Catenulispora sp. EB89: one gene and its partner. Each later gene encodes a partner of the first gene's protein in a complex. Links are inferred from orthologs where the notes say so. Each region holds a gene or a part of one and is shown in the gene's direction. Other genes may lie near its edges.

What was found. Proteins that work in one complex are often made in the same cells at the same time.
Region 2: the proteins of mfd (region 1) and uvrA are in contact, whole or in part, in a crystal structure (PDB 4DFC), measured with the Escherichia coli proteins. The link is inferred for Catenulispora sp. EB89 from one-to-one orthologs.

Annotation. Positions count from the first base shown.
Region 1 is NZ_JBGCCU010000001.1:505,903-510,709, forward strand. The notes cover bases 279-4,420. They hold mfd (transcription-repair coupling factor), read left to right. Parts: upstream 279-671; coding sequence 672-4,220; downstream 4,221-4,420. Other genes in these bases: ABH920_RS02380 (SMI1/KNR4 family protein), read right to left, coding at 279-451; ABH920_RS02390 (MFS transporter), read left to right, coding at 4,312-4,420. Outside these bases: more of ABH920_RS02380, read right to left, coding at 1-278; more of ABH920_RS02390, read left to right, coding at 4,421-4,807. UniProt on the Escherichia coli protein: Couples transcription and DNA repair by recognizing RNA polymerase (RNAP) stalled at DNA lesions. Mediates ATP-dependent release of RNAP and its truncated transcript from the DNA, and recruitment of nucleotide excision repair machinery to the damaged site.
Region 2 is NZ_JBGCCU010000039.1:53,508-57,786, forward strand. The notes cover bases 397-4,010. They hold uvrA (excinuclease ABC subunit UvrA), read left to right. Parts: upstream 397-702; coding sequence 703-3,810; downstream 3,811-4,010. Other genes in these bases: ABH920_RS46320 (maleylpyruvate isomerase family mycothiol-dependent enzyme), read right to left, coding at 397-524; ABH920_RS46330 (Rieske (2Fe-2S) protein), read left to right, coding at 3,942-4,010. In the rest of the region: more of ABH920_RS46320, read right to left, coding at 1-396; more of ABH920_RS46330, read left to right, coding at 4,011-4,279. UniProt on the Escherichia coli protein: The UvrABC repair system catalyzes the recognition and processing of DNA lesions. UvrA is an ATPase and a DNA-binding protein. A damage recognition complex composed of 2 UvrA and 2 UvrB subunits scans DNA for abnormalities.

The DNA of each region.
Region 1 (4,807 bases):
AGGCGACCGGCTCCAGCATGCCCTCGGTGAACAGCCCGGACCGGTTGCGGTCGGCCTTCAGCGTGGCCATGCCGCCGTGGTGCCGGAAGGCGCCGTGCAGCTCGATCGGCACGCAGTGCAGCATCCGGGACTCGGCGGCGTGCGCCCAGGTCCAGCCCTGCGGCGTGGCGGTGTTCTGCCGGGCCTCCCACAGCGGGTCGCCGGAGGCCGCGGCCAGCAGGTTCGCGGCGATCACGTCGGTGACCCGGATCTCGTCCACGGACAGGCCGGAGGGCGGGTCCGCGATCTGCACCGTGTGCCGGGCGTAGACGGCGAACTCCGGGTAGCCGTGCATGGTCAGGTAGATGCCGTGCGGGAACTTCCGGTCGAGTTCGGGGTCGCTGAACTCGATGATCCGTCCGGCGAACTGGCCGTTCGGTATGCCGTGCCGCTGTGCGGATGCCTGTGCCATCTGAGGTCTCGCTCCGGCCTTCTCACTTCTGTGGTGTCCGGTAGAAAGGTACCGGCTCCGAACCGGCGACGGGTATGTCGCCTGCCCACCTCGCCCCACCGGGGTGAACTTCGTCCGGATTGGTCCGTAATAAGCCTGTCGGAAGACCGGCGTACTCTAGGGATATCCCGACGCCGACGCATGGCTTCGGGCTGTTCGTCGTGCGCGAAGGGTGGCCCCTGTGAGCCTGTCCGGACTTCTTGACGCCGTAACCGACGACCGGGGGATCGCCGCGCTGCTGGAAGCGTCGGCGACCGCCGGCCGAACCTCCTTCGACCTGGCCGCGCCGCGCTCGGTCCGGCCGTTCGCGCTGGCCGCGCTGGCCCGCGCGCAGAGCTCGTCGGGCCGGCCGGTGCTGGCCGTCACCGCGACCGGCCGCGAGGCCGAGGACCTGGTCGCGGCGCTGCGCGGGCTGCTCGACCCGGACACGGTCGTGGACTTCCCGTCCTGGGAGACGCTGCCGCACGAGCGGCTGTCCCCGCGCAGCGACACCGTCGGCCGGCGGCTGGCCGTGCTGCGCCGCCTGGTCCACCCGGACGCCGCCACCGAGGGCGCCGGCCGGCTGCAGGTGGTCGTGGCGCCGATCCGCTCGGTGCTCCAGCCGCAGGTCAAGGGCCTGGCCGACCTGGTCCCGGTGGCCGCCCGGAGCGGCGAGGAGGTCGACCTGGACGAGCTGGTGAACCGGCTCGCCGCCGCCGCGTACACCCGGACGGACCTGGTCGACAAGCGCGGCGAGTTCGCGGTCCGGGGCGGCATCGTGGACGTCTTCCCGCCCACCGAGGAGCACCCGCTGCGGCTGGAGTTCTGGGGCGACCAGATCGAGGAGATCCGCTACTTCAAGGTCGCCGACCAGCGCTCGCTGGAGGTGGCCGAGCACGGGCTGTGGGCCCCGCCGTGCCGCGAGCTGCTGCTCACCGACGAGGTGCGCAAGCGGGCCGCGGCGCTGATGGAGGAGCACCCGGACCTGGCCGACATCCTCGGGAAGGTCTCCGAGGGCATCGGTGTGGAGGGCATGGAGGCGCTGGCGCCGGTGCTGGTCGACGAGATGGAGCTGTTGATCGACCTGCTGCCGGCCGGCTCGCCGATCGTGCTGTGCGACCCGGAGCGCGTGCGCACCCGCGCCTCCGACCTGGCCGCCACCTCGGCGGAGTTCCTGGACGCGTCCTGGGCCGCCACGGCCGGCGGCGGCAAGTCCCCGATCGACCTCGGCGCCGCCTCGCTGAAGGACCTGGCGTCCGTCCGCGAGCACGCCATCACCCTGGGCCTGCCGTGGTGGTCGCTGACGCCCTTCGCCCCGGACCTGGAGCTGCTGCCGGAGGAGGACGCCACCGAGGTCAGCCAGATCCACGACGCCGAGCAGTACGGCGGCGACACCGGCCGCGCGCTGGCCGACGTCAGGGCCCGGATCTCCGAGGGCTGGCGGGTGGTGCTGGTGACCCAGGGCCACGGCTCGGCCGAGCGCCTGGTCGAGGTGTTGAAGGGCGCGGACATCGGCGCCCGCTACGTCCCGGAGCTGGACGGCGTCCCGGAGCCGGCGCTGGCCACGGTCGCCACCTCGACCATCGAACACGGCTTCGTCGCCCCGGAGCAGCGGCTCTGGGTGATCACCGAGCAGGACGTCTCGGGTCAGCGGGTGACGACCAAGGACATGTCCCGCATGCCCTCGCGGCGCCGCAACGTCATCGACCCGCTGCAGCTCAAGGCCGGCGACCCGGTCGTGCACGAGCAGCACGGCGTGGGCCGCTACGTGGAGATGGCGCAGCGCACCGTCGCCGGCGCCACCCGCGAGTACCTGGTGATCGAGTACGCGGCGGCCAAGCGCGGCCAGCCCGGCGACCGGCTGTTCGTCCCCACCGACCAGCTGGACCAGGTGACCAAGTACGTCGGTGGCGAGGCCCCCTCGCTGCACCGGCTCGGCGGCGCGGACTGGCAGAAGGCGAAGTCCCGGGCCCGCAAGGCGGTCCGGGAGATCGCCGGGGACCTGGTGAAGCTGTACAGCGCGCGGATGGCCGCGCCGGGGCACGCGTTCGCCCCCGACACGCCGTGGCAGCGGGAGCTGGAGGACGCGTTCCCCTACGTGGAGACGCCCGACCAGCTGGCGTGCATCGACGAGGTGAAGACGGACATGGAGAAGCCGGTCCCGATGGACCGGCTGATCTGCGGCGACGTCGGCTACGGCAAGACCGAGATCGCGGTGCGCGCGGCGTTCAAGGCGGTGCAGGACGGCAAGCAGGTGGCGGTGCTGGTGCCGACCACGCTGCTGGTGCAGCAGCACTTCTCGACCTTCGCCGAGCGGTACTCGCAGTTCCCGGTGACGCTCAAGGCCCTGTCCCGGTTCCAGACCGACAAGGAGGCCGAGGAGGTGCTGCGCGGCGTCGCCGACGGCTCGGTCGACGTGGTCATCGGCACCCACCGGCTGCTGGCGAACTCGGTGCGGTTCAAGCGCCTGGGCCTGGTGATCGTGGACGAGGAGCAGCGCTTCGGCGTCGAGCACAAGGAGCAGCTGAAGCAGGCGCGGGCCAACGTGGACGTGCTCACCATGTCCGCCACCCCGATCCCGCGCACCCTGGAGATGGCGGTCACCGGCATCCGCGAGATGTCGACGATCCAGACCCCGCCGGAGGAGCGGCATCCGGTGCTGACCTTCGTCGGGCCGTACGAGGAGAAGCAGATCGGGGCCGCGATCCGCCGCGAACTGCTGCGCGAGGGGCAGGCGTTCTACATCCACAACCGGGTGGAGTCCATCGACCGCGCGGCCTCGCGGCTGCGCGCGCTGGTGCCCGAGGCGCGCATCGCGACCGCGCACGGCCAGATGAACGAGCACGTGCTGGAGAAGCTGATCGTCGACTTCTGGAACAAGGAGTACGACGTGCTGGTCTGCACGACGATCGTGGAGTCCGGCATCGACGTCACCAACGCCAACACGCTGATCGTGGAGCGCGCCGACAACTTCGGCCTGTCCCAGCTGCACCAGCTGCGCGGCCGGGTGGGACGCGGCCGCGAGCGCGCGTACTCGTACTTCACGTACCCGCCGGAGAAGCCGCTGACCGAGACCGCGCACGAACGCCTGGCGACCATCGCCCAGCACACCGACCTCGGCGCCGGCATGTACGTGGCGATGAAGGACCTGGAGATCCGCGGCGCCGGCAACCTGCTCGGCGGCGAGCAGTCCGGCCACATCGAGGGCGTCGGCTTCGACCTCTACATCCGCATGGTCGGCGAGGCGGTCGAGCAGTACCGGGCGCAGGCCGAGGGACGCGAGATCGAGGAGCAGGTGGAGATCCGCGTCGACCTCCCGGTCGACGCCCACCTCCCGCACGACTACATCCCCGGCGAACGCCTGCGCCTGGAGGCGTACAAGCGCATCGCCGGCGCCACGGGCCACGAGGACCTGGCCGAGGTCCGCCAGGAGCTCGTCGACCGCTACGGACGTTTTCCACAGCCTGTGGAAAACCTTCTCGCGGTGGCGGCGTTCCGCATCGACGCCCGCGCGGCGGGGCTCGCGGAAGTCGCGATCCAGGGCAACTTCGTGAAGTTCGGCCCGGTGAAGCTGCGTGAGTCGCAGGAGCTGCGGCTACTGCGGTTGTACCCGAAGACGCTGGTGAAGGCGGCGACGGACACGATGCTGGTGCCCAAGCCGATGACGGCGCGGGTCGGCGGGCAGCCGCTGCGCGACCAGGAGCTGCTGGGGTGGGCTCGGGACCTGATCGACGCGGTGCTGAAGATGTAGCAGCTGACTGTCAGTGGGCCCTGGTTAGCTATTTGCGAACCATTCGCAACTGCTAGTCCTTCGCAAACCAGGCCGGCGACAGGGGGCTCGGATGAGTGCGGCGTCAGCGCTGCCGAAGCAGATCAGGGCACTGCTCGTGGCGCGCGCGGTGAACCAGCTGGGCGGGTTCTCGCTGGCGTTCCTGACGGTGCTGCTGACGCGGAGCTTCGGCGCGAGCCTGACCGCCGCGGGCATCGTGTCGGCGGCGTTCGGCCTGGCGACGATCCCGAGCCGGCTCGCCGGCGGACGGCTGGCCGACCGTTGGGGCCGACGGCGGACCATCGTGGCCGGCCTGGTCGGCTGCGCGGTGGCGCAGCTGGGACTCGCGGCGGCGCCGGGCATGGTGGCCGCTACGGTGTGCGCGGTGCTGCTCGGCCTGGCCTTCGAGCTGTTCGAGCCGCCGAGCCAGGCGGCCATCGCCGACGCGGTGCCGCCGGCCGGCCGCGCCTCGGCCTTCGAACTGTTCGCCACGGCGCTGGCCGCCGGGAGCCTGGCCGCCGGGCTGATCGCCGACGTGGTCGGGCGGTGGAGTCTGCGCTGGCTGTTCG
Region 2 (4,279 bases), on another replicon or contig:
CAGCGGTCGGTGAACGGGTCCGACCAGTGCGCCGGCGTGAAATCCAGGTCCAGGTCGACGTGGTGGATCAGGACCTCGCCGAGGCGCTTGCCGGGCAGCTGGTGCGCCGGGTACGGGGTCGCGTCGGCCGTCCGGTACACCGGGGCGTTCCAGTGCCCGGCCGCCTGCGCCGCGGCGTAGGCTTCGACGAAGCGGCCCGCCGATTCCCGCAGGTCCGCCAGCTGCTCCTGGACCGGCCGGGAAGAGCCGGCCTCGATGTCGGCGTTGCGCTTGTCGTCGGATTCGTACATCGGCGTGACCTCACCGGTCGCCGCGGTGTTGAGCATGTTGGACAGGCCGTCGGCGTTGCGGGCGATGTGGGCCAGGACGTGCCCGCGGGTCCAGCCCTCGCACAGCGAGGGCTCGCGCAGTTCCTCCTCGGCCATGGCGGCGACGGTGGCCAGCAGGTGCGCCGTGGCCTCGGTGATCTGCTCGAGGTCCGCGGCGGCGTCGAAGGAGGCGGGGATGGTCGGTGATTCGGTCACGGCGGTAACTCTTCCGTACCGGACCCCCGTCTGCCACACGGATCTTGAAGTAGGCGGGACGGATCGTGCGCCCGGCGCCGGGTCGGCGCGCGGACCTGCGCGGCGGGGCGGAATCCGGAACTTGTCGGAGGGCCCGTCTAGCATCGGTGCGAGTCATGTCTTCAGGAAGGTTGCACTAGTGGATCGGCTGATCGTCCGCGGCGCGCGGGAGCACAACCTCAAGGACGTCTCGGTAGACCTCCCCCGGGACGCCCTTATCGTGTTCACCGGCTTGTCCGGCTCGGGCAAGTCCTCGCTGGCGTTCGACACGATCTTCGCTGAGGGCCAGCGGCGATACGTGGAGTCGCTGTCGGCTTACGCGCGCCAGTTCCTCGGGCAGATGGACAAGCCCGACGTCGACTTCATCGAGGGGCTGTCCCCGGCGGTGTCGATCGACCAGAAATCGACCTCGAAGAACCCGCGCTCGACCGTGGGCACCATCACCGAGGTCTACGACTACCTCCGTCTGCTCTACGCCCGGGCCGGCCGCCCGCACTGCCCGGTCTGCGGCCGCCCGATCGCCCGGCAGAGCCCGCAGCAGATCGTGGACCGGGTGCTGGAGCTTCAGGAGGGTACCCGCTTCCAGGTCCTGGCCCCGGTGGTCCGCGAGCGCAAGGGCGAGTACGCCGACCTGTTCGCCGAGCTCCAGACCAAGGGATACAGCCGGGCCCGGGTGGACGGCGTCGTCGTGCAGCTCACCGAGCCGCCGACGCTGAAGAAGCAGGAGAAGCACACCATCGAGGTGGTGGTCGACCGGCTCTCGGTCAAGGCCAGTGCCAAGCGCCGGCTCACCGACTCGGTCGAGACCGCGCTCCAGCTCGGCGGCGGCATGATCACGCTGGAGTTCGTCGACCTCGCCGAGGACGACCCGAACCGCGAGCGCATGTACTCCGAGCACCTGTACTGCGTCTACGACGACCTGTCGTTCGAGGAGCTGGAGCCGCGCTCGTTCTCCTTCAACTCCCCCTTCGGCGCCTGCCCGACCTGCTCGGGCCTGGGCGTGAAGCTGGAGGTGGACACCGAGCTGGTGATCCCGGACCCGGACAAGACCCTGAGCGACGGCGCGATCACCGTCTGGGCCGCCTCCGGCATGGGCGCGAGCTGGTTCGGGCACATGCTGGCCTCCCTGGGCCAGGAGATCGGCTTCGACATGGACACGCCCTGGGGGCGGATCCCGGCGAAGGCCCAGAAGGTCATCCTCGAGGGCTACAAGAAGAAGCTCACGGTCCGCTACACCAACCGGCACGGCTCCAAGCGCGCGTGGGAGACCACCTACGAGGGCGTCAAGCCGTGGATCACCCGGCGCTACGCCGAGTCCGACAGCGACAGCGCCCGCGAGCGCCTGACCGGCTACATGCGCGAGGTCCCCTGCGAGGCCTGCGACGGCACCCGCCTCAAGCCGGTCATCCGCGCCGTCACCCTGGGCGGGGAGCGCTCCGAGGGCGGCCGCTCGATCGACGAGATCGCCGCGCTGCCGGTCGGCGAGTGCGCGCAGTACCTGCGCGAGCTGGCCCTGACCGACCGCGAGGCGCAGATCGCCGCCCGGGTGCTCAAGGAGGTCAACGAGCGCCTGCAGTTCCTGGTCGACGTCGGCCTGGACTACCTGTCGCTGGACCGCGCCAGCGCCACCCTGGCCGGCGGCGAGGCCCAGCGCATCCGGCTGGCCACCCAGATCGGCTCGGGCCTGACCGGCGTGCTGTACGTGCTCGACGAGCCCTCCATCGGCCTGCACCAGCGCGACAACCACCGGCTGATCGAGACCCTGATCCGGCTGCGCGACCTGGGCAACACCCTGATCGTGGTGGAGCACGACGAGGACACCATCGCCATCGCCGACTGGGTGGTGGACATCGGCCCGGGCGCCGGCGAGCACGGCGGGCAGGTCGTGGTCTCCGGCACCGTGGAGGACCTGCTGGCCTCCGAGGACTCGCTGACCGGCCAGTACGTCTCCGGGCGGCGCCGGATCGAGATCCCGGCGACGCGCCGGCCGATCGACCCCGAGCGGCAGCTGGTGGTGCGCGGCGCGCGCGAGAACAACCTGCGCGGCATCGACGTGGCCTTCCCGCTCGGTGTCTTCGTCGCGGTCACCGGCGTCTCCGGCTCCGGCAAGTCCACGCTGGTCAACGACATCCTGTACTCGACGCTGGCGCGCGAGCTGAACGGCGCCCGCACCGTCCCGGGCCGGCACACCCGGGTGGACGGCGTGGACCTGCTGGACAAGGTCGTGCACGTCGACCAGTCGCCGATCGGCCGCACCCCGCGTTCCAACCCGGCCACCTACACCGGCGTGTTCGACCACATCCGCAAGCTGTTCGCCAACACCACCGAGGCCAAGGTCCGCGGCTACCAGCCCGGCCGGTTCTCCTTCAACGTCAAGGGCGGCCGCTGCGAGAACTGCCAGGGCGACGGCACCATCAAGATCGAGATGAACTTCCTGCCGGACGTGTACGTGCCCTGCGAGGTCTGCCACGGCGCGCGCTACAACCGGGAGACCCTGGAGGTCCACTTCAAGGGCAAGAACATCGGCGAGGTCCTGGACATGCCGATCGAGGAGGCCGCGGACTTCTTCGAGGCGGTCCCGGCGATCTCCCGGCACATGCAGACGCTGGTCGACGTGGGGCTGGGCTACGTGCGCCTGGGCCAGTCGGCGACCACGCTGTCCGGCGGCGAGGCGCAGCGCGTGAAGCTGGCCGCCGAGCTGAAGCGCCGGGCCACCGGCCGGACGGTCTACGTGCTGGACGAGCCGACCACCGGGCTGCACTTCGAGGACATCAACAAGCTGCTCGGGGTGCTCCAGCGGCTGGTCGACCAGGGCAACTCGGTGATCGTGATCGAGCACAACCTGGACGTCATCAAGACCGCCGACTGGCTGGTCGACATGGGTCCCGAGGGCGGGCGCGGCGGCGGGATCGTGGTCGCCGAGGGCACGCCGGAGGACGTGGCGAAGGTCGCGGCCAGCCACACCGGCCGGTTCCTGGAGCCGATCCTGCACGGCGAGGCGAACGCCGCGACCGCGGCGCTGACGGCGGCGCAGGCGCGCAAGCCGCAGGTCGCCGAGGCGATCGAGGCGGCGAAGCGGAGCAACGCGCCGAAGGCGGCGGCCAGGACCGCTGCTTCGAAGACCACCGCGGCGAAGGCTCCGACGGCGGCCAAGACCGCGGCCGCCAAGACCACGGCGGCCAAGACCACGGCCGCGAAGACGGTCGCGAAGAAGGCGCCCGCCAAGAAGGCCGCCGCGAAGAAGTAGGGGTGTGGGTAGGGGTACGGGCCCGTGCCGATCGTGCTGATCGGCGCGGGCCCGCCGTATATCCAGTGCATGTTCACCACACGTCCGGGCCTCAAAGAATTCTCACAGACGGGCATGATGGACTACTCCCCATGTCTGATCATGTTGAGGTCGAGGAGTCGGGGCCGGACCGCCGGTCCGTCATGAAGGCCGCCGCCCTGGTCGTGGTGCCGGTGGCCGGGGTCGGAGCGGTCGCGGCGTGCTCCAGCTCGTCGTCCGGCGGCGCGTCCAGCGGGAACGGCACGGTGGTCGTGCCGTCCTCCTCGGTGCCGGTCGGCGGCGGCTACATCGACAAGTCGAACCAGGTCGTGGTGACGCAGCCGCAGGCCGGGGTCTTCAAGGCCTTCACGGCGGTGTGCACGCACCAGGGCTGCACGGTCGGCGGCGTCACGAACAACCGCATCGTCTGCCCCTGCCACGGCTCGGTGTT